Regions from separate parts of the Streptomyces sp. NPDC007901 genome, predicted to be linked through region 1. Evidence: riboswitches for the same ligand, from Rfam matches in the RefSeq annotation. Region 1 holds a riboswitch; each other region holds the start of a gene.
What was found. A riboswitch is a leader RNA that binds a small molecule or an ion and turns the genes downstream of it on or off. The one in region 1 is predicted to bind thiamine pyrophosphate.
Positions count from the first base shown of each region.

Region 2: linked by a shared signal. The riboswitch ahead of ACFZDK_RS32040 (thiamine ABC transporter substrate-binding protein) and the one ahead of thiO (glycine oxidase ThiO) in region 1 are both predicted to bind thiamine pyrophosphate.
Region 3: linked by a shared signal. The riboswitch ahead of thiC (phosphomethylpyrimidine synthase ThiC) and the one ahead of thiO (glycine oxidase ThiO) in region 1 are both predicted to bind thiamine pyrophosphate.

Region 1 is NZ_JBIBKW010000002.1:550,745-557,249, reverse strand. It holds gene thiE (thiamine phosphate synthase) at 99-746, opposite strand; gene ACFZDK_RS08290 (Rv2175c family DNA-binding protein) at 782-1,147, opposite strand; gene ACFZDK_RS08285 (FAD-dependent oxidoreductase) at 1,266-2,504, opposite strand; TPP riboswitch at 2,634-2,745, shown strand; gene thiO (glycine oxidase ThiO) at 2,743-3,903, shown strand; gene thiS (sulfur carrier protein ThiS) at 3,900-4,112, shown strand; gene ACFZDK_RS08270 (thiazole synthase) at 4,116-4,910, shown strand; gene ACFZDK_RS08265 (MarR family transcriptional regulator) at 5,057-5,506, opposite strand; gene ACFZDK_RS08260 (MarR family transcriptional regulator) at 5,503-5,997, opposite strand; gene pknB (Stk1 family PASTA domain-containing Ser/Thr kinase) at 6,131-6,505, shown strand, end outside.
Region 2 is NZ_JBIBKW010000011.1:117,385-123,889, forward strand. It holds gene ACFZDK_RS32030 (ATP-binding cassette domain-containing protein) at 31-1,056, opposite strand; gene ACFZDK_RS32035 (ABC transporter permease subunit) at 1,056-2,654, opposite strand; gene ACFZDK_RS32040 (thiamine ABC transporter substrate-binding protein) at 2,699-3,769, opposite strand; TPP riboswitch at 3,842-3,949, opposite strand; gene rlmN (23S rRNA (adenine(2503)-C(2))-methyltransferase RlmN) at 3,970-5,076, opposite strand; gene ACFZDK_RS32050 (VOC family protein) at 5,156-5,944, opposite strand; gene ACFZDK_RS32055 (cytochrome P450) at 5,961-6,505, opposite strand, start outside.
Region 3 is NZ_JBIBKW010000003.1:63,704-70,208, reverse strand. It holds gene ACFZDK_RS10620 (YibE/F family protein) at 47-1,627, opposite strand; TPP riboswitch at 1,699-1,876, shown strand; gene thiC (phosphomethylpyrimidine synthase ThiC) at 1,869-3,689, shown strand; gene ACFZDK_RS10610 (zinc-binding dehydrogenase) at 3,774-4,715, opposite strand; gene ACFZDK_RS10605 (winged helix-turn-helix transcriptional regulator) at 4,827-5,243, shown strand; gene ACFZDK_RS10600 (hypothetical protein) at 5,289-6,158, opposite strand; gene ACFZDK_RS10595 (metallophosphoesterase) at 6,340-6,505, opposite strand, start outside.

The sequences.
Region 1 (6,505 bases):
CGGACGGTGACCCAACCGCGCTCGGGAAATTCGCCCGGTTTGTCGGCCTCCCGTCCGGATACTGGACATGTTTCCGGACAGCCGGGCCGGACGGTGCGCTACGCCGACCGCAGCCGCTTCGCGAACTCGGCCGCCGCCGCGCCCGGGTCGTCGGCGTCGGTGAGCGCCCGGACGACGACCACCCGGCGGGCGCCCGCCTCCAGGACCTGGTCGAGGTTGCCCAGGTCGATGCCGCCGATGGCGAACCAGGGGCGGTCGGTGCCCAGGCCGGCGGTGTACCGCACCAGGTCGAGGCCGGGGGCGTGGCGGCCGGGCTTGGTGGGGGTGGGCCAGCAGGGGCCGGTGCAGAAGTAGTCCACCCCGTCCTGGACGGCGGCCGCGGCGGCCTCGGACCCGGCGTGCGTGGAGCGGCCGATCAGGACGTCCGGGCCGAGGATCGCGCGGGCGGCGGGTACCGGCAGGTCGCCCTGGCCGAGGTGGAGCACGTCGGCGCCGGCCGCATGGGCCACGTCCGCCCGGTCGTTGACCGCGAGCAGCTTGCCGTGCCGGGCGCAGGCATCGGCGAACACGGCGAGGTGCTCCAGCTCCTCGCCGGCCTCCATGCCCTTGTCGCGCAACTGCACGATGTCGACACCGCCCGCCAGGACCGCGTCCAGGAACTCGGCGAGGTCACCCTGCTCCTTACGGGCGCCCGTGCAGAGGTAGAGACGGGCGTCGGCCAGCCGGGCGCGGGCGGTGTCGGTCATCGTCTTGGTCCCCCGTTGAGTCGGTACTGGCTGCCTCAGACGGCGAGCGCCTGGGCGCGGCGCTTCACCTCCGTACCGCGATTCTCACTCAGCGCCTGCGCGGGGGTGCCGGGCAGGGTCTCGTCGGGGGTGAAAAGCCATTCCAGCATCTCTTCGTCGCTGAAGCCGTCGTCCCGCAGGAGCGTCAGGGTCCCGGACAGGCCCTTGACGACCTTGTCGCCGTCGATGAAGGCGGCGGGGACGTGCAGCGCGCGGTTCTCGCCACGGCGTACGGCGATGAGCTGGCCCTCCTTGACCAGCTGCCGCACACGCGTCACCTCGACGTCGAGCATCTCTGCGATGTCGGGGAGGGTGAGCCATGCGGGGACGAGAGCATCGATGTTTGCGTCAATCTCGGTCACGGGGTCAAGGGTAGGCGTTTTGGTGGTTCGGGCGCGATGGGTGGGTGTTCGGGTGCGGCGCCGTGGGGGCTGATCGCGCCCACGCGGCGGAGCCGCACATGCCAACAGCCCCGCGCCCCTAAAGGGGCGCTGCGGTCGCATCTTTCAAGGGGCGGGCCGGATCGGCCAGTGCCTCGGCGTCCATCTGGCGCCCCGCCTCGATCAGCCGTCGTCCCTGTGCCAGATCACGCGGGCGACCGACGGCCAGGAGGGCTACCAGGCGGTCTTCGCGCAGCCAGCAGACGCTCCAGGACGGGCCGGACGGATCGCCGCGCCACACCAGCCGGTCGGCGGACGCGTGGTGGCCGGCGTACTGGACGAAGCGGCCGAACTGTTCGGACCAGAAGTACGGCACGGGGTCGTAGACGGCGTCGGTCTCGCCGAGGATGTTGGCGGCGACGGTGCGCGGGCCCTGGAGGGCGTTGTCCCAGTGGTGGATCAGCAGGCGCTCGCCGTAGCGGCCGGACGGGAAGGAGGCGCAGTCGCCGACCGCGTAGACGTCCGGGACGTTGGTGCGCAGCCGGTCGTCGGCGAGCACCTCGCCGTGGGAGCCGAGCTCGATGCCGGAGCCGGTCAGCCAGGAGGTGGCGGGGCGGGCGCCGATGCCGACCACGACGGCGCCCGCGGGCACCTGTGAGCCGTCGTCGAGCATCACCGCGCCGGGCTCGACCCGCGCCACGCGCGCGTGGGTGCGCAGGTCGGCGCCGCTGTCGGCGTACCAGGCGGTCATCGGCACGGCCACCTCCGCGGGCAGCGCCCCGGCGAGCGGACGGTCGGCGGCCTCCACGACGGTGACCGCGCAGCCGGCCTCGCGGGCCGCGGTGGCGAACTCGGCGCCGATCCAGCCCGCGCCGACGACCACGACGTCGTGCTGCCGGACGAGCACGGGCCGCAGCCGTTCGGCGTCGTCGAGGGTGCGCAGCAGATGGACGCCGGGCACGCCCTCGGTGCCGGGCAGCGTGATCGGCTCGGCTCCGGTGGCGAGGACCAGGACGTCGTAGGGCACCGGTCCGGTCTCGGTGTCCAGCTCGCGGTCGGCGGGGCGCACGCCCAGCGCCTCGCGGCCCAGCGCCAGCTCGATGTCGAGGGCCTCGAAGTCGACCTCGAAGGCGGAGTTCTCGGCCTTGCCGAGGAGCACGGCCTTGGAGAGCGGCGGCCGGTCGTACGGCTGGTGCGGTTCGGCGCCGATCAGTGTGACGGGGCCGGTGAACCCCTGTTCGCGCAGGGCCACCGCGGTCTGCACCCCGGCCATGCCCGCGCCCACGACGACCACGCGCCGCGTCTGTGACGTGCCCTGTTGCTGCGTCTGCTCGCTCACCTGATCACCATAGACAAGAACGATAGACAACTGACAAACAGTCAGTCATGGGGCGTGCTGGGTGACGTCTTCCACAGCGCGGGCCCAGGCCGTCTTACCCGGGCGGAGCCCCGCGGGCTAGGGTGGCGGGCAAGCACACGCGGGAGCCCGGACGCACCGGGCTGAGAGGGAGGCTGGCGGCCTCCGACCGTACGAACCTGATCCGGGTCATGCCGGCGAAGGGAGGGGCTGGACGCCCATGTCCTCACATACGTCCGACGTCCTCGTCATCGGGGGCGGAGTCATCGGCCTGGTCACGGCCTGGCGGGCGGCTCAGCGCGGGCTCGCCACCGCCGTGGTCGATCCCGAACCCGGCGGCGGGGCCGCGCAGGTGGCGGCCGGGATGCTGGCCGCGGTCACCGAACTGCACTACGGCGAGCAGACCCTGCTGGGGCTCAACCTGGCCTCCGCCCGCCGCTATCCCGACTTCGCCGCCGAGCTGACCGAGCTCACCGGCCACGATCTCGGCTACCGGCGCTGCGGCACCCTCGCGGTCGCCCTGGACGCCGACGACCGGGCCCATCTGCGGGAGCTGCACGCCCTTCAGCAGCAGTCGGGCCTGGAGTCGGAGTGGCTGTCGGGCCGGGAGTGCCGGCGCCTGGAGCCGATGCTCGCGCCGGGCGTGCGCGGCGGGCTGCGGGTCGACGGCGACCACCAGATCGACCCGCGCCGGCTGGCGGCCGCCCTGGTGGCCGCGTGCGAGCGGGCCGGGGTGGTGTTCCACCGGGACTGGGCGGAGCGCCTGGAGGTGGTACGGGGGCGCGCCACCGGCGTCCTCACCCGCACGGGTGACACCTGCGGCGCGCGGCAGGTGGTACTGGCCGGCGGGAGCCTGAGCGGACAGCTCGCGGGCGTGCCCGACGACGTGCTGCCGCCGGTACGGCCGGTGAAGGGTCAGGTACTGCGGCTGACCGTGCCGAAGCGGTACGCGCCCTTCCTCAGCCGGACCGTACGGGCCGTGGTGCGCGGCAGCCAGGTCTACCTGGTGCCGCGGGAGAACGGCGAGCTGGTGGTCGGCGCGACCAGCGAGGAGCTGGGCTGGGACACGACGGTCACCGCGGGGGGCGTGTACGAGCTGTTGCGCGACGCGCACGAACTGGTCCCCGGGATCACCGAGCTGCCGCTCACCGAGACCCGGGCCGGGCTGCGCCCCGGCTCCCCCGACAACGCGCCGCTGCTCGGGCCGACCCGTCTCGACGGCCTGCTGCTGGCCACCGGGCACTACCGCAACGGGGTGCTGCTCACGCCGGTCACGGGGGACGTGATGGCGGAGCTGCTGGCCGGCGGGGAGCCGCCGGAGGAGGCCCGTCCGTTCACGCCGAGGCGATTCGGCGCCGTACTCGTGGAGCAGACCGCATGAACCTCTCCGTCACCATCTCCGTCAACGGCGAGCGCCGGGAGATCGCCCCGGGCACCGCGCTCGACACGCTCGTACGGTCCCTCACGCCCGCGCCCTCCGGGGTGGCCGCGGCGGTCAACGAGACCGTCGTACCGCGCGGCGAGTGGCCGGGCACGGCGCTCGCCGAGGGCGACCGCGTGGAAGTCCTCACCGCCGTGCAGGGGGGCTGAGCCATGGCCGACGATCCGTTCGTCCTCGGGGGTACGACCTTCTCCTCGCGGCTGATCATGGGGACCGGGGGTGCGCCGAGCCTGGAGGTGCTGGAGCGGGCGCTGGTCGCGTCCGGGACCGAGCTGACCACGGTCGCGATGCGGCGGGTGGATCCGGGGGTACGGGGGTCCGTGCTGTCGGTCCTCGAACGGCTGGGCATCCGGGTGCTGCCGAACACGGCCGGGTGCTTCACGGCGGGGGAGGCGGTGCTGACGGCCCGGCTGGCGCGGGAGGCGTTGGGGACCTCGCTGATCAAACTGGAGGTCATCGCCGACGAGCGCACGCTGCTGCCGGATCCGGTCGAGCTGCTGGACGCGGCGGAGACGCTGGTCGACGACGGGTTCACGGTGCTGCCGTACACCAACGACGACCCCGTGCTGGCCAGGAAGCTGGAGGACGTCGGGTGTGCGGCGGTGATGCCGCTGGGGTCGCCGATCGGGTCGGGGCTCGGGATCCGCAACCCGCACAACTTCCAGCTGATCGTCGAGCACGCGCGCGTGCCGGTGATTCTGGACGCGGGGGCCGGTACGGCGTCGGACGTGGCGCTGGCGATGGAGCTGGGGTGTGCGGGGGTGATGCTGGCGTCGGCGGTGACGCGGGCGCAGGATCCCGAGCGGATGGCTCACGCCATGCGGGCCGGGGTGGAGGCGGGGCGGTCGGCCCGGCTGGCGGGGCGGATTCCGCGGCGGCACTTCGCCGAGGCGTCCTCTCCTGCCGAGGGCCTGGCCGTGCTGGACCCCGAGCGCCCCGCGTTCTGACCGCCGGTCCGGTCACGTTTCCCTCTCCCACCCACGCACCGCCCGGCACTGTTCGCCGAAGAGGTGGCCCCCTCCCGTGGGGGCCGAGCGCCGTCGGCGGCCTCCGGGCGTGCGTGGCCTTCGGGCGGGCGTGGCGGGGCCGTGCCTCAGGCGTCGGCCAGTTCCGCGTTGGCGCGCTGGGTGATCAGGGTCAGTACGCGGCCGGCGACGGCGAGGTCCTCGGGCGGGATGCCGGCGTACAGGCGGGCGGCTATCCCGCCGCTCTCGGCGGAGACGCGCTCGTACAGGTCCCGTCCGGCGGCCGTGGGCCGCAGCCGGGACGGGTCGGCCGGGTCGGCTTCCAGCAGCTTCGCGGCCAGCAGTTCCTCGATCACGCCGTGCACGAACGAGTCGTCGTTCTTCAGTGCGCCGGTGACCTCGCCCACGAGTGCGTCGCGGCCGACGGGCTCGGCGGCGATCGCGACGAGCCGGAGCGTCAGGTTCTGGTGGAACGTGACGCCGTGGCGGTCGAGCACGCGCTCCAGGAGGGCACGCGGGGCGTGGTGGGCAAGGCCGATGATCCGGGCGTTGACGGCGGGTGCGGTGGTGGTGGTCATGACTGCTCCTTCTCGTTCTCGGTCTCGTTCTCGGTGTACGGATCAAGAGGTGCGTCGAGCAGGATCGCGAGTTCGCGGGTGAACTCCCGCGCGCGGGGGCCGCGCTGTCCCCCGAGGGGCTCCAGCAGCTGGTCCAGCAGGCCCTGGACCACCCTGATCGCCCGGCGGGTGATGTCGCGCCCCTGGTCGGTGAGCGCCAGCCGGATGGCGCGCGGGTCGTCCGGGTCGCGGGTGCGGGCGACGAGTCCGGCGGTCTCCAGGGCGCGGGCGAGCTTGGAGACGTAGAGCGGTTCGAGGCCGGTGTGGTCGGCGAGCTCACGCTGGCTGGGCCGCAGACCGGTGCGCCCCATGCCGTACAGCGACGCCATCACCGCGTACTGGGCATGGGTCAGGCCCAGCGGCGCGACCGCCCGGTCGACGGCCACCCGCCACTTCGTCGACAGGCGCCAGACCAGGTATCCCGCCGTCGCGCTCTCAGCTGCTTCGCTCACGGAAAATACAGTACATGGATACTATGTACATGGCTACTATTTTCGGGTGTCGAGCGTCACAGCTCCGCTGCAGTCCGGGGAGTGAGCGGTCTTACCTGTGGGACTGTCAGTCCGGGCTCGTACACTCGCCTGCGTGGATATGACCCTTCAGGACCCTCTCGTCGGGCAGGTGCTCGACGGCCGTTATCGCGTCGACGCGCGGATCGCCGTCGGCGGGATGGCCACGGTCTACCGGGCCCTGGACGTCCGGCTGGACCGTGTGCTCGCCCTGAAGGTGATGCACCCGGCCCTCGCCGTCGACGGGTCGTTCGTCGAGCGGTTCATCCGGGAGGCCAAGTCCGTCGCCCGGCTGGCCCACCCGAACGTCGTCCAGGTCTTCGACCAGGGGACCGACGGGACGTACGTGTATCTCGCGATGGAGTACATCGCCGGGTGCACCCTGCGTGACGTGGTGCGCGAGCGCGGGGCGCTGCAGCCGCGGGCCGCGCTGGACATCCTGGAGCCGGTG
Region 2 (6,505 bases), on a different contig from region 1:
GGGGACGGGCCTCGGCCGTTTCCCGGGGTCTCAGTCCAGTACGACGGTCTCCGCCGCGTCGAACTCCACGCCCACCGCGTCCCCCGCCTCCGGGGCCTCCCGCAGCGCACAGGCCGCCTCCAGCCGGGGGCCGCCGTCCTGGGGCTGGAGGTGGACGGTGACATGGGTGCCCTGGAAGGTGCGGGCGGCCACCGTGCAGGGCAGCCCCGTGTCGGCCGCCACCAGCCGTACACCGGCGGGCCGGACCAGCAGCGTATGCGTCCCCTCGGGCGCGTCCCCGGGCACCGGCAGCTTCCCCCACGGCGTCACCGCGACCGCTCCCTCGACGGTCGCCGGGACCACGTTGCCGAAGCCGAGGAAGCGGGCCACGAACGCGTCGGCGGGCCGCTGCCACACCTCCAGGGGCGTGCCGGACTGGGCGATCCGGCCGTCCCGCATCACCACCACCCGGTCGGCCAGCGCGAACGCCTCGCCCTGGTCGTGGGTCACGGCGAGCACGGTCGTACCCAACCGCGCGAACAGCTCGCGGAGTTCGACCACCAGCCGCTCCCGCAGCGAGCGGTCGAGCTGCCCGAGGGGTTCGTCGAGCATCAGCAGCCGGGGCCGGGGCGCCAGCGCGCGGGCCAGCGCCACCCGCTGCTGCTCACCGCCGGAGAGCCCGGCGACGGCCCGCCGGGCCGCCCCCGGAAGCCCCACCAGTTCCAGCAACTCGCCCACCTGCTCGGCCTGTTGCGCACGGCCGGCGCCCCGCATCCGGAGCCCGAACGCCACGTTCCCGCCCACGTCCCGCTGCGGAAACAGCTGATGGTCCTGGAACATCAGCCCGACCTCCCGCCGGTGCGCCGGCACCCGCGTCTGGTCCCGGCCGTCGAGCAACACCCGCCCAACGTCCAGCGGTTGCAGCCCCGCCACCGCCCTGAGCAGCGTCGACTTGCCGCTCCCGCTCGGGCCGAGCACGCACACCACCTCGTGCTCGGCGACCTCGAGACCGACGGCGTCGAGCACGGCCCGCCCGCCGAACCGCACAGTGGCCCGCTCCAGTTCGAGAAGGGACATCAGAACTCCCCCGTCCGGTCCGTCCGCAGCCGTTCGAGCACCAGCAGCGCCACCGCGCACACCACCATCAGAATCGTGGAAAGGGCCATCGCCTGGCCGTAGTTGAGATCACCGGGGCGGGACAGCAGCCGGGCCACCGCGACCGGCAGCGTCGGGTTGTCGGGGCGTGCGATGAACACGGTCGCCCCGAACTCCCCCAGCGACACCGCGAAGGCGAAGCCCGCCGCGATCAGCAGCGCCCGCCGCACCAACGGCAGATCGACCTCCCGCCACACCCGCCACGGCGAGGCCCCGAGCACGGCCGCCGCCTCCCGCAGCCGCTCGTCCACGGCCCGCAGCACGGGCAGCATGGTCCGTACGACGAAGGGCACGCCGACCAGCGCCTGTGCCAGCGGGACGAGGATCCACGACTGGCGCAGATCCAGCGGCGGCCTGTCGAGCGCGATCAGGAACCCGAAGCCGACGGTCACGGCCGACACGCCCAGCGGCAGCATCAGCAGCGCGTCGAACCCCCGTACCAGCCGCCCCGCGTCCCGCTGGGCCAGCGCGGCGGCGGCGAGCCCGCCGATCACCAGGGCGATCGCGGTGGCGGCGACCGCGTACTGCAGGGAGTTGACCACCGACTCGATCGGCGCGACCAGGAAGGTGCCGCCGTCGGCGTCGCCCAGCGCCCGGTAGTACCCGAACCCCCCGTCGAGCGACCGCCGTACCAGCACGGCCAGCGGCAGCACGAGGAGGACGGCGACGGTGGCGAGGACCCCGCCGAGCAGCGCCCACTGCCCGGTCCCGCGCGGCCGGCGCGCGGTCACCTCCGGGGCGACCAGGCGCAGCGCGCTCTCCCGCCGCCGTACCGTCCACGCGTGCACGGCGAGGATCGCGCCGACCGCGACGAACTGCACGATCGTGAGGACGGCGGCCGTGGAGAGGTCGAAGATCTCCGACGTCTGCCGGTAGATCTCCACTTCCAGGGTGGAGAAGGTGGGGCCGCCGAGGATCTGCACCACACCGAAGGAGGTGAAGGTGAACAGGAAGACCATCAGCGCGGCGGCGGCCACGGCGGGCGCGAGCGCGGGCAGGGTGACCTTCCGCCAGGCACCCAGCGGCGAGGCGCCGAGCATCCGCGCGGCCTCCTCCTGCCGCGGGTCCAGCTGCGCCCAGAGCCCGCCCACGGTCCGTACGACCACGGCGTAGTTGAAGAAGACATGCGCCAGCAGGATGGCCCAGACGGTGGTGTCCAGTCGTACGCCCCACAGCTCGTCGAGCAGTCCGCCGCGCCCGACGAGCGCCAGGAAGGCGGTCCCGACCACCACCGTCGGCAGCACGAAGGGGACCGTCACCACGGCCCGCAGCACCTGCTTGCCCGGGAAGTCCAGGCGGGCGAAGACATAGGCGGCGGGCAGCGCGACCAGCAGGGTGAGCGCGGTGGAGGCGAGCGCCTGCAAGGTGGTGAACCAGAGCACGTGCCGGATGTCGGACTGGCCGAGGACGTCGGCGATCCGCCCGAACCGCCAGGCCCCGTCGGCCTTCAGACCGCGGGTGACGATCGCCGCGACCGGCCAGGCGAAGAAGACGCCGAAGAACGCGACGGGCACGAGCATCAGCCCGAGCCGCGCCGCGCTCCCCCAACGGCCCTTGTGCGGGGCTACTTCAGTACGAGTGACGTCCACGTCTTGACCCACTGGTCACGGTTGGCGGCGATCTTCTCGGGCGCCATGGTCTCGGGGTCCTGGGCGGCGGGACCGTACTTGGTGAACTCGGCGGGCACACTCGCCCCCTTCACCACCGGGTACACGAACATGTTCAGCGGCATGTCCTCCTGGAACTCCTTGGAGACCAGGAAGTCGATGAGCGCCTTGCCGCCCTTGCTGTTCCCGGCGTTGCTCAGCAGCCCGGCGAACTCGATCTGCCGGAAGCAGGTGCCGGTCGCGACTCCGGTGGGCGCGGTGCTGGGCTTCGGGTCGCCGTAGATCACCTCGGCGGGCGGCGAGGAGGCGTACGACACGACGAGCGGCCGGTCGCCCTTGGCCTTCTTGCCGCCCGCGGAGCCGGAGAACTCCTCGTTGTAGGCCTGCTCCCAGCCGTCGACGACCTTGACGCCGTTGGCCTTCAGCTTCTTCCAGTAGTCCTGCCACCCGCTGTCCCCGTACTGCGCGGCGGAGCCGAGCAGGAAACCGAGCCCCGGCGAGGAGGTGGCCGCGTTCTCGGTGACGAGGAGGTTCTTGTACTGCGGCTTGACGAGATCGGCGTACGAGGTCGGCGGGGTCAGCTTGTGCTCGCTGAAGTACGCCTTGTCGTAGTTGACGCAGATGTCGCCGTAGTCGATGGGCGTGACCCGGTGCTTGGCCGCGTCGAGCCGGTAGGCCGTGCCGACCTGGTCGAGCCCCTTCGCCTCGTACGGCTGGAAGAGCCCGTTGTCGAGTGCCCTGGACAGCAGGGTGTTGTCGACGCCGAAGAAGACGTCGCCCTGCGGGTTGTCCTTGGTCAGGATCGCCTTGTTGACGGCCTGCCCGGCGTCGCCGTCCTTGAGGACCTTCACCTGGTAGCCGGACTGCTTCTCGAAGTCCTGGAGCACGTTCTTGGAGACGGCCCACGAGTCGTGGCTGACGAGGGTGACGGTCTTGGAGTCGGCCGCCGAACCCGACGACGACGAACACGCGGACAGCGTGACGAGACCGAGCCCTACGGCCGCGGCCACGAAGGTCTTGGTGTGCACTGGTGTTTTCCTCCTGGGGTGGACCAGGAAGAGACGCGGCCCTGCCCGCGGTGTGCGGGCAGGGCGCAACAGCTTGAGTGATGACCGAACTTCCTACCCAGAATGACCTGGGCGAGGTTCAGAGGGTCTGCGGCCCGATTGCCGCACTCTCAGCGCTGTGGCGCTCCCCTGTCGGAATATGAAGATGTGGTGGCCAGATCCTACCGCTCGGTGGCCGCGAGCTGACCACAGGCGCCGTCGATCTCCTGGCCACGGGTGTCCCGTACGGTGACGGGCACACCATGGGCGGCGATCGCCTCGACGAACGCCTTCTCGTCCTCGGGCCGCGAGGCGGTCCACTTGGAGCCCGGCGTCGGGTTCAGCGGGATCAGGTTGACGTGCACGGGCTTGCCGCGGAGCAGCCGGCCGAGCCGGTCACCGCGCCACGCCTGGTCGTTGATGTCCCGGATGAGGGCGTACTCGATGCTGAGCCGCCGGCCGCTCTTCTCGACGTAGTCGAACCCGGCGTCGAGCACCTCGCGCACCTTCCACCGGGTGTTGACCGGGACGAGAGTGTCGCGCAGTTCGTCGTCGGGGGCGTGCAGGGAGATCGCGAGCCGGCACTTGAAGCCCTCGTCGGCGAACCGGTTGATGGCCGGGACCAGTCCGACGGTCGAGACGGTGATGCCGCGCTGCGAGAGCCCGAGCCCGTCCGGCGCGGGATCGGTGAGCGCCCGGATGGCGCCGACCACCCGCTTGTAGTTGGCGAGCGGCTCGCCCATCCCCATGAAGACGATGTTCGAGAGCCGGGCAGGACCGCCGGGCACCTCGCCGTCCCGGAGCGCCCGCATCCCGTCCACGATCTGGTGGACGATCTCCGCGGTGGACAGATTCCGGTCCAGACCCGCCTGCCCCGTCGCACAGAACGGGCAGTTCATCCCGCACCCCGCCTGCGAGCTGATGCACATCGTCACCCGGTCCGGGTAGCGCATCAGCACCGACTCGACGAGCGTGCCGTCGAACAGCCGCCACAGCGTCTTGCGAGTGGTGCCCTCGTCCGTCGACAGATGCCGTACCACGGTCATCAGTTCGGGGAACAGCGCCTCGCGCAGCTTCTCCCGGGAGCCGGCCGGGATGTCCGTCCACTGCTCGGGGTCGTGCGCGTACCGCGCGAAGTAGTGCTGCGAGAGCTGCTTGGCACGGAACGGCTTCTCCCCCGTCTCGGCCACCGCGTCCTTGCGCTCGGCGGGCGAGAGATCGGCGAGATGCCGCGGCGGCTTCTTGGCTCCGCGCGGGGCGACGAAAGTGAGTTCTCCGGGCTTGGGCATGGTGGTACCAGTGTCGCAGATCCACTTGGGTGGCCTGTGACCGAAGGTTTCGTCCGGTGGGGCCCGGTGCGGACGGGGCTCAGGACCGGGCCGTCGTGATGAGGGCGAAGAGGGCGCCTACGGGGTCGAGGAACATGGCGAAGCGACCGATGCCCGGTGCCTCGGTGACCGGGATGAGGACGACGGCTCCGGACTCGACGGCCCTGGCGGAGGTCGCGTCGCAGTCGGTCACCTCGAAGTACGGGTGCCACTCCGGCGTCGAACCGGCGTCGAGGTTGGCCTGGGGCAGCTGCATCAGGCCGCCCAGGGCCGCCTGTGCGCCGGCGCCGGCCGGGGTGAGGACGCTGTAGGTGAGTCCGGGGCCCATCGGCACATCGCGCGTCTGCCAGGAGAAGACCGAGGTGTAGAAGGCCTTCGCCGCGCTCGCGTCGGTGGTGTAGAGCTCCGCCCGGGACAGGCTGCCGGGGGCGCCGACCAGGTCCAGGCCCTGGGTGTCGCCGGGCTGCCAGACCGCGAAGTCCGCGCCGGTGGGGTCGGTGAAGGCGGCGGTCCGTCCGAAGGTGAAGACGTCCCCCGGGGCGACCCGGACCCGGCCGCCGCCCTCTTCCACGGCCTTGGCGGTGGCGTCGGCGTCCGGGGTGTGGAAGTACAGCGTCCAGGACGGGCTCGCGCCCTCCTCGGTGAGCGGGCCGAGACCCGCGACCGTCCTGCCGTCCTGCAGGAAGAAGCCGTAGCCGCCCGCCTCCGGTCCCGCCGACCGGTGCTCCCAGCCGAGGACGGCGGAGTAGAAGGCGGCGCTCTCCCCGGTGTCCGGGCTGCCCAGGTCGAGCCAGTTCGGGGCGCCGGGCACATAGGCGGTCGTCAGCATCGCGTGGCCTCCTCGGTCACCAGGTCACGGGCAGCGTACGCGGTCCGCGGATCAGGCCCCGGCTCTGGAACTCGACCTCGCGCGGCGGTACGGCGAGCCGGATGCCGGGGAAGCGGGTGAGGACCGAGCCGATCATGATCTCGGCCTCCATGCGGGCCATGATCGCGGCCATGCAGTGGTGGGGGCCGTGCCCGAAGGCGAGGTGGGGACCGTTGGTGCGGTCGAAGTCCAGGACGTCGGGGTCGGGGAAGACCGCGGGGTCGCGGTTGGCGGCGACGTACGCGTTGTAGACGACCTCGCCGGCCCGGATCAGCTGGCCGCCGACCTCGACGTCCTCGACGGCGACCCGTGGGATGCCGACGCCGTTGCGGTGCGGGACGTAGCGGAACAGCTCGTCCACGGCCTTGGGGAGCAGTTCCGGCTCGCGGCGCAGCCGGTCCATGTGGTGGGGGCGGGTCAGCAGCGCGTACATCATCGACCCGCTGTTGTTGCGGACCGCGTGGCCGCCGCTGACCTGGATGGCGGTGGCCAGGGAGATCGCCTCGTCGTCGGTGAGCTCGC
Region 3 (6,505 bases), on a different contig from region 1:
CCCCGCTCCTCGCACGGCCCGTTCTCCAGGACCGCGCGCGGGGCTCTCACCGCTTCCGGCGCCGCCCCCGCCCGCGGCGCCCCGGGGCCTCCACGGCCGCGACCGCCTCCTTGCCGGGCCGGTCGGCCGACACCACCAGGGCCGCGAGCAGCGTGGTGACGGGCACCGAGGCGACCAGGCCGATCGAGCCCACCAGGGTGCGCACGATCTCCTCGGCCACCAGTTCGCTGTTGGCGACCGTGGCCACGCTGCTCTGCGCGATCGAGAAGAGCAGCAGCAGCGGCAGCGCGGCGCCCGCGTAGGCCAGGACGAGGGTGTTGACGACGGAGGCGATGTGGTCGCGGCCGATGCGGATGCCCGCCCGGTACAGCCCGCGCCAGCCCATCGTCGGGTTGGCCTCGTGCAGCTCCCAGACGGCCGAGGTCTGGGTCACCGTCACATCGTCCAGGACACCCAGCGAACCGATGATGACACCGGCCAGCAGCAGACCGCTCATGTCGATCGACGGGTACAGGCCGTGGATCAGGCCGGTGTTGTCGTCGGTGTTGCCGGTGAGCGCGGCCCAGTCGATGAACTCCGAACCGAGGACCCCGATCAGGCACAGCGAGACCAGGGTGCCGAGTACCGCCACCGAGGTCCGGGCCGACAGCCCATGGCAGATGTACAGGGCGATCAGCATGATGGCGCTCGACCCGACCACCGCCATCAGCAGCGGATTCGAGCCCTGCAGGATCCCCGGCAGGATGAACATCGTCAGCACCAGGAAGCTGACCGCCAGCGCGACCAGCGCCATCACACCGCGCAGCCGGCCCACCACCACGACGGCGAGCGCGAAGATCCCGGCGAGCAGTGCCATCGGGAACTTCCGGTTGACGTCGGTGACCGAGTACTGCAGGTCCTTGGGTGCGGAAGGCTCGTAAGCGGCCACGACCTTCTCGCCCTCGTGCAACTGCCGGGACTGGTCGGGCTGCACGATCTCGGTGAAGGTGCGGCCCTGGTCCTTGCCGGTGTCGACCCGGACCGTGGCCTTCTTGCAGGTGCCGTCCTCCTCCTGCTTCGAGGAACCGCCCTCGGCGGTGGAGGTGTCGCCGGTCGAGCCGCCCCCGGAGGCGTTGACCGACTTGCAGCTGACCGAGACGACCTTGGTGACCGTCGCCTGCTGCGTCTGGCGGTCGAAGCCGACGCCGGTGCGCTCGTGCGACGGGGCGCCGCCGGGCCACAGCACCACCAGGCCGGCCACGACCGCGGCGGTGAAGGGGATCAGGATCGCCGCGATGACCTTGCGCAGATGCTTGGAGACGGGCGCGGCGGGTCCGTGACTGTGGCTGTGCGAGTGGCCGTGCCCGCCACCGGCTCCGGAGCTGCCCCGGCCGGGGGCCTCTCCGGGCGGGTGGGCGTGGGCGTTGTCGTGGCTGTGCTCGTGGCCGGCCTGTTGGCCCTGTCCATGCGCGTGACCGGCCTGTTGGCCCTGTCCATGCGCGTGGCCCTGGTCGTACTGCCGGCTCTGCCCGTGGCTGTGTCCGTCACCGGCACCATGGCCCCCGTGGCCGGTACCGCCGCCCTGCGGGGCGCCGTTGCCGCGCCTCGGCTCGGGGGGCGGATGAGGGTGCTGCTGAGTCGAGGTCACCACCCGATCATCGCAAGAACGGCAGGGGCCCCCTGTTCACCGCGCCCGAATTGACGCTAGCGTGGAGGCACCTTTGCACACGCGGGAGCTCGGAGCACCGGGCTGAGAGGGCGCTGACCTCCGTATTCGCGATGTTTCACGTGGAACGAGTGATGTTTCACAGGGAACGCCGCCCGACGGAAGCCGCTGCGTCGACCGCCGAACCTGTTACCGGGTAATGCCGGCGTAGGGAGTAGGTCTCATGACCCATGAGGACGCACGCACGCCTGCCTTCAGCCAGGACGAACAGCCCATTGCGGGCGAACCGTCCCTGGAGGCCGGGAAGTCCATCGGCTGGCACAAGGGGTATGTCGAGGGTTCGCGCCCCGACCTTCGGGTGCCGGTCCGTCAGGTGCATCTCACCAACGGGCAGTCGGTGACGCTCTACGACACCTCGGGCCCGTACACCGATCCGTTCGTCGAGACCGACGTCCGCAGGGGTCTGCCGCCGCTGCGGGAGAACTGGATCATCGCCCGTGGCGACACCGCCGAGTACACGGGCCGGCCCGTCCGTCCCGAGGACGACGGGATCAAGCACACCTCGCCGCGCGGCGGTCTGCGCAACCTGGACGCGGTCTTCCCGGGCCGCCCGCGCCAGCCCCGCCGCGGCCGGGACGGCGAGGCGGTCACGCAGCTCGCGTACGCCCGCCGGGGCGAGATCACCCCGGAGATGGAGTACGTGGCCATCCGCGAGAACGTCGCTCCCGAGGTGGTCCGCGAGGAGATCGCGGCGGGCCGTGCCGTGCTGCCGGCCAACGTCAACCACCCGGAGATCGAGCCGATGATCATCGGCAAGCGGTTCCTGGTGAAGGTCAACGCCAACATCGGCAACTCGGCGGTGACCTCCTCGATCGAGGAGGAGGTCGAGAAGATGACCTGGGCGACCCGGTGGGGCGCCGACACGGTCATGGACCTCTCCACCGGCCGCAACATCCACACCACCCGCGAGTGGGTGCTGCGCAACTCCCCCGTTCCCATCGGCACGGTGCCGCTCTACCAGGCCCTGGAGAAGGTCGACGGCAGGGCCGAGGAGCTGACCTGGGAGATCTACAAGGACACGGTCATCGAGCAGGCCGAGCAGGGCGTGGACTACATGACCGTCCACGCGGGCGTGCGGCTGCCGTTCGTCCCGCTGACCGCCAACCGCAAGACCGGCATCGTCTCGCGCGGCGGCTCGATCATGGCGGCCTGGTGCCTGGCGCACCACAAGGAATCGTTCCTGTACGAGAACTTCGAGGAACTCTGCGAGATCCTCGCCGCCTACGACGTCACGTACTCACTGGGTGACGGCCTGCGCCCCGGCTCCATCGCGGACGCCAACGACGAGGCGCAGTTCGCGGAGTTGCGCACGCTCGGGGAACTCAACCGGATCGCCAGGCGTTTCCATGTACAGACGATGATCGAGGGCCCGGGCCATGTCCCGATGCACAAGATCAAGGAGAACATCGACCTTCAGCAGGAGATCTGCGATGAAGCTCCGTTCTATACGCTCGGCCCGCTGACCACGGACGTCGCGCCGGCGTACGACCACATCACCTCCGGTATCGGCGCCGCGATGATCGCCTGGTGGGGTACGGCGATGCTCTGCTACGTCACGCCCAAGGAGCACCTGGGCCTGCCCAACCGGGACGACGTCAAGACCGGCGTCATCACCTACAAGATCGCCGCCCACGCGGCCGACCTCGCCAAGGGCCACCCGGGCGCCCAGGAGTGGGACGACGCACTGTCCGACGCCCGCTTCGAGTTCCGGTGGGAGGACCAGTTCAACCTCGCCCTGGACCCGGACACCGCCCGCGAGTTCCATGACGAGACGCTCCCGGCGGAGCCGGCCAAGACGGCGCACTTCTGCTCGATGTGCGGGCCGAAGTTCTGCTCGATGAAGATCAGCCAGAGCATCAACGAGCGCTTCGGCGGTGCGCAGGCCGAGGGAGCGTCACCCGAGGAGATCGCGGAGGGGATGCTCCAGAAGTCGAAGGAGTTCGCGGCGAGCGGCAACCGGGTCTATCTGCCGCTGGCGGACTGAGCCGCTCCCCTGCTGCCGGTCCGGGGCGTCCAGCACCCCGGACCGGCACCCTCGCCCCCCCTCGGAGGGTCCGCGAGGCGTCTGTCACGGCACGAGGACGAGCTTTCCCGAGGTGCGTCCGGTCTCGATCGCGCGGTGCGCCTCGGCGGCCGCGGAGAGCGGGTAGGTGTCCTGGACGAGCACCCGCAGCCGGTCGGCCTCGATGCGCTCGGTGATGCGGTCCAGGACCGCGCCGGAGGGAGCGGCGGTGACCCACGCGTAGCGCAGCCCGCGCTCGGCGGCCCGGTGCTCGTCCATGCCCGGGTCGATCGAGGCGCCGACGAGCAGTCCGCCCGGGCGCAGCACCTCGAGGGAGCGCGGCCCGTAGGAGCCGCCGACCAGGTCCAGCACCGTGTCCACCGGGGACACGGCCGATTCGAAGGCGGTGGCCGTGTGGTCGATCAGCTCGTCGGCACCCAGCTCGCGCAGCAGATCGTGGCGGGCCGGCCGCGCGGTGCCGATGACATACGCCCCCAGTTCCTTGGCCAGCTGCACCGCGACATGGCCGACGCCACCGGCGGCCGCGTGGATCAGCACCCGGTCACCGGGCCGGACCCGGGCCAGTACGGTCAGCGCCTGCCAGGCGGTCAGGGCGACCAGGGGAACGGCCCCCGCGTGCGCCAGGTCCAGGTTCTTGGGAGCGAGGGCCAGCGCCTCGGCCGGCGCGGCGGTGAACTCGGCGTACGCGCCACGGCGAGAGACCGGCAGCATGCCGTACACCGGGTCCCCCGGCGCGAACCCGGTCACGCCCTCGCCGAGCCGCTCGACGACACCGGCGACATCGTTGCCCGGCGTCCACGGCAGCTCGACCAGCTCCGGCACCCGGCCGGAGCGGAGCACCGCGTCGCCGGGGTTGACCCCGGCCCCGGCGACCCGCAGCAGCACCTCCCCGGGGCCCGGCTCCGGTATGCCGGTCTCGGCGTACCCCAGTGTCTCGGGACCGCCGAACACGGACTGGACGACGGCGTGCATACGGGCGGCGGACATCAGGACTCCTCGACGGCGAGTGCGGCGGGCGCGGCGGGTGCGGCGAGCTCCATGATCGGCCCACGCAACGGCCCCGCGGAAGAAGGCACTTGTCTGATATCGAGGTACCTCATGGATACCGGCTTCGACCTCAGAGAACACGGCGGCGTGGATGTCTTCCTGCGCGACTGCCCCACCCGTGCCGTACTGGACGTGATCGCCGGCAAGTGGACCATGCTGGTGCTGGTGGCCCTCGAGGACGGGCGGCCCATGCGGTTCGCGGAGCTGCGCAGGCGGCTGGACGGCGTGACGCCGAAGGTGCTGACCCAGACCCTGCGCGCACTGGAGCGGGAAGGACTGCTGACCCGCACGGTGTATCCGACGGTGCCGCCGTGTGTGGAGTACCGGCTGACCGGGCTCGGCCGGGAGGTCGGCGGGCTCGTGCAGCGCATCACCGACTGGTCGCAGACGAACATCGCCGCCATCCGGGCGGCGCGGGAGGAGTACGACGGGCGTGCGGCCCGTCAGCTCCCCGGTGACGCCTCCTAGACCGGGTGTCCGGCCTGCGCCCCCGGGCCGGGGGCGCAAGCCGGGTCATTCCGGCTGGTGTTCCGGGCCTCCGAAGTCCGGGCTGGTGTAGTCCGGGCTGGTGAAGCTCGGGCGGGGGGCGGGGGCGGCGCCGTCGTCGGTGCTGAAGCCGGGACGGTCGTAGCCGAGGCGTGGCATCCGGCCCGCCGGGCTCGACGGGGCCGTACGGCGCAGTCCGGCCGTGCCGGGTTCGGTGGCCAGCGCCTCCCGGAGGAAGGGCAGGATGCCGCGCTCCAGCAGGGCGTCCCGCCAGGCCTCCCGGGCCTTGGCCACCTCCCCGCCGGGTTCGCCGTAGGGTCCTGCCTCCAGCGAGGGGCTGTTGCGCAGTGCGGTGAGCAGCAGTCCCGCGCCGGCCATGAGGATGGCGGCCGCGGTCACGACGCCGAACACCCAGCCCGCGGTGAGCATGGTCTGGGCGAACGCCGGGGCCGGGTCCAGCATCTTCAGGACGTAGCCGACGAGCAGGAAGATCGCGGCGGCGGTGCCGGCGAGCACGGGCGCCAGGACCAGGGCGAGGGCGAAGCCTCCGGCGCCGGTGGTCTCGGCGGCCTCGCCGAGGGTGGTGGCGAGCCCCATCGCACCGCCGGCGCCCGGCTCCGTGGAGCCGGTCTCCTGGACGGTGGCCGGGGTGGACCGCGCAGGGTTGCGCAGTTCCTCGCGGACCTTCACGTAGTGCTGGTACTCGGTCGCCGCGGCCGCCGTGATCAGTGCGGTGGCGTTGAGCGCCATGGTGCGCAGCTGTTCGGTGTTCAAACGCTGGCCTATACCGGCCAGTTCGGGACGGTAAGGGGCGGAGCGCAGCGCCTCATCGAGGATCCGCTCGTATTCCTGGCGGTCCTCGCTGTGCAGGTGCTGCGGAACGCTGTTCATGTGCATCCCCCGATGCTCCGTAGGGCTGGGGGCTCGCACGCCGGCGAGCCGTCGGGCAGAAACGGAGGGGAGCCTGCTACGGATAAACCGATGGTAGAGCCGTTACGGCACGCGGTGACAGGGGGTTGCCGGAAATTGGGGGTGGTCCGCGTGCGAAGCCGGAGGGACAGAACAGCGCATCGAACCCTCAGGCGTCCAGTGGAAGTTGCCTCACCAGCAGCTTTCCGGCCATGGTCACTCCGCCGTCCATGGCGATGGCCAGACCGTCGGCGTAGACGTGCGGTCCTTCCACAACGGGGCCGGTCCCCTCTTCGCCCTCCTCGGAGCCGACTTCCCCCAGCAGATAGGGAATC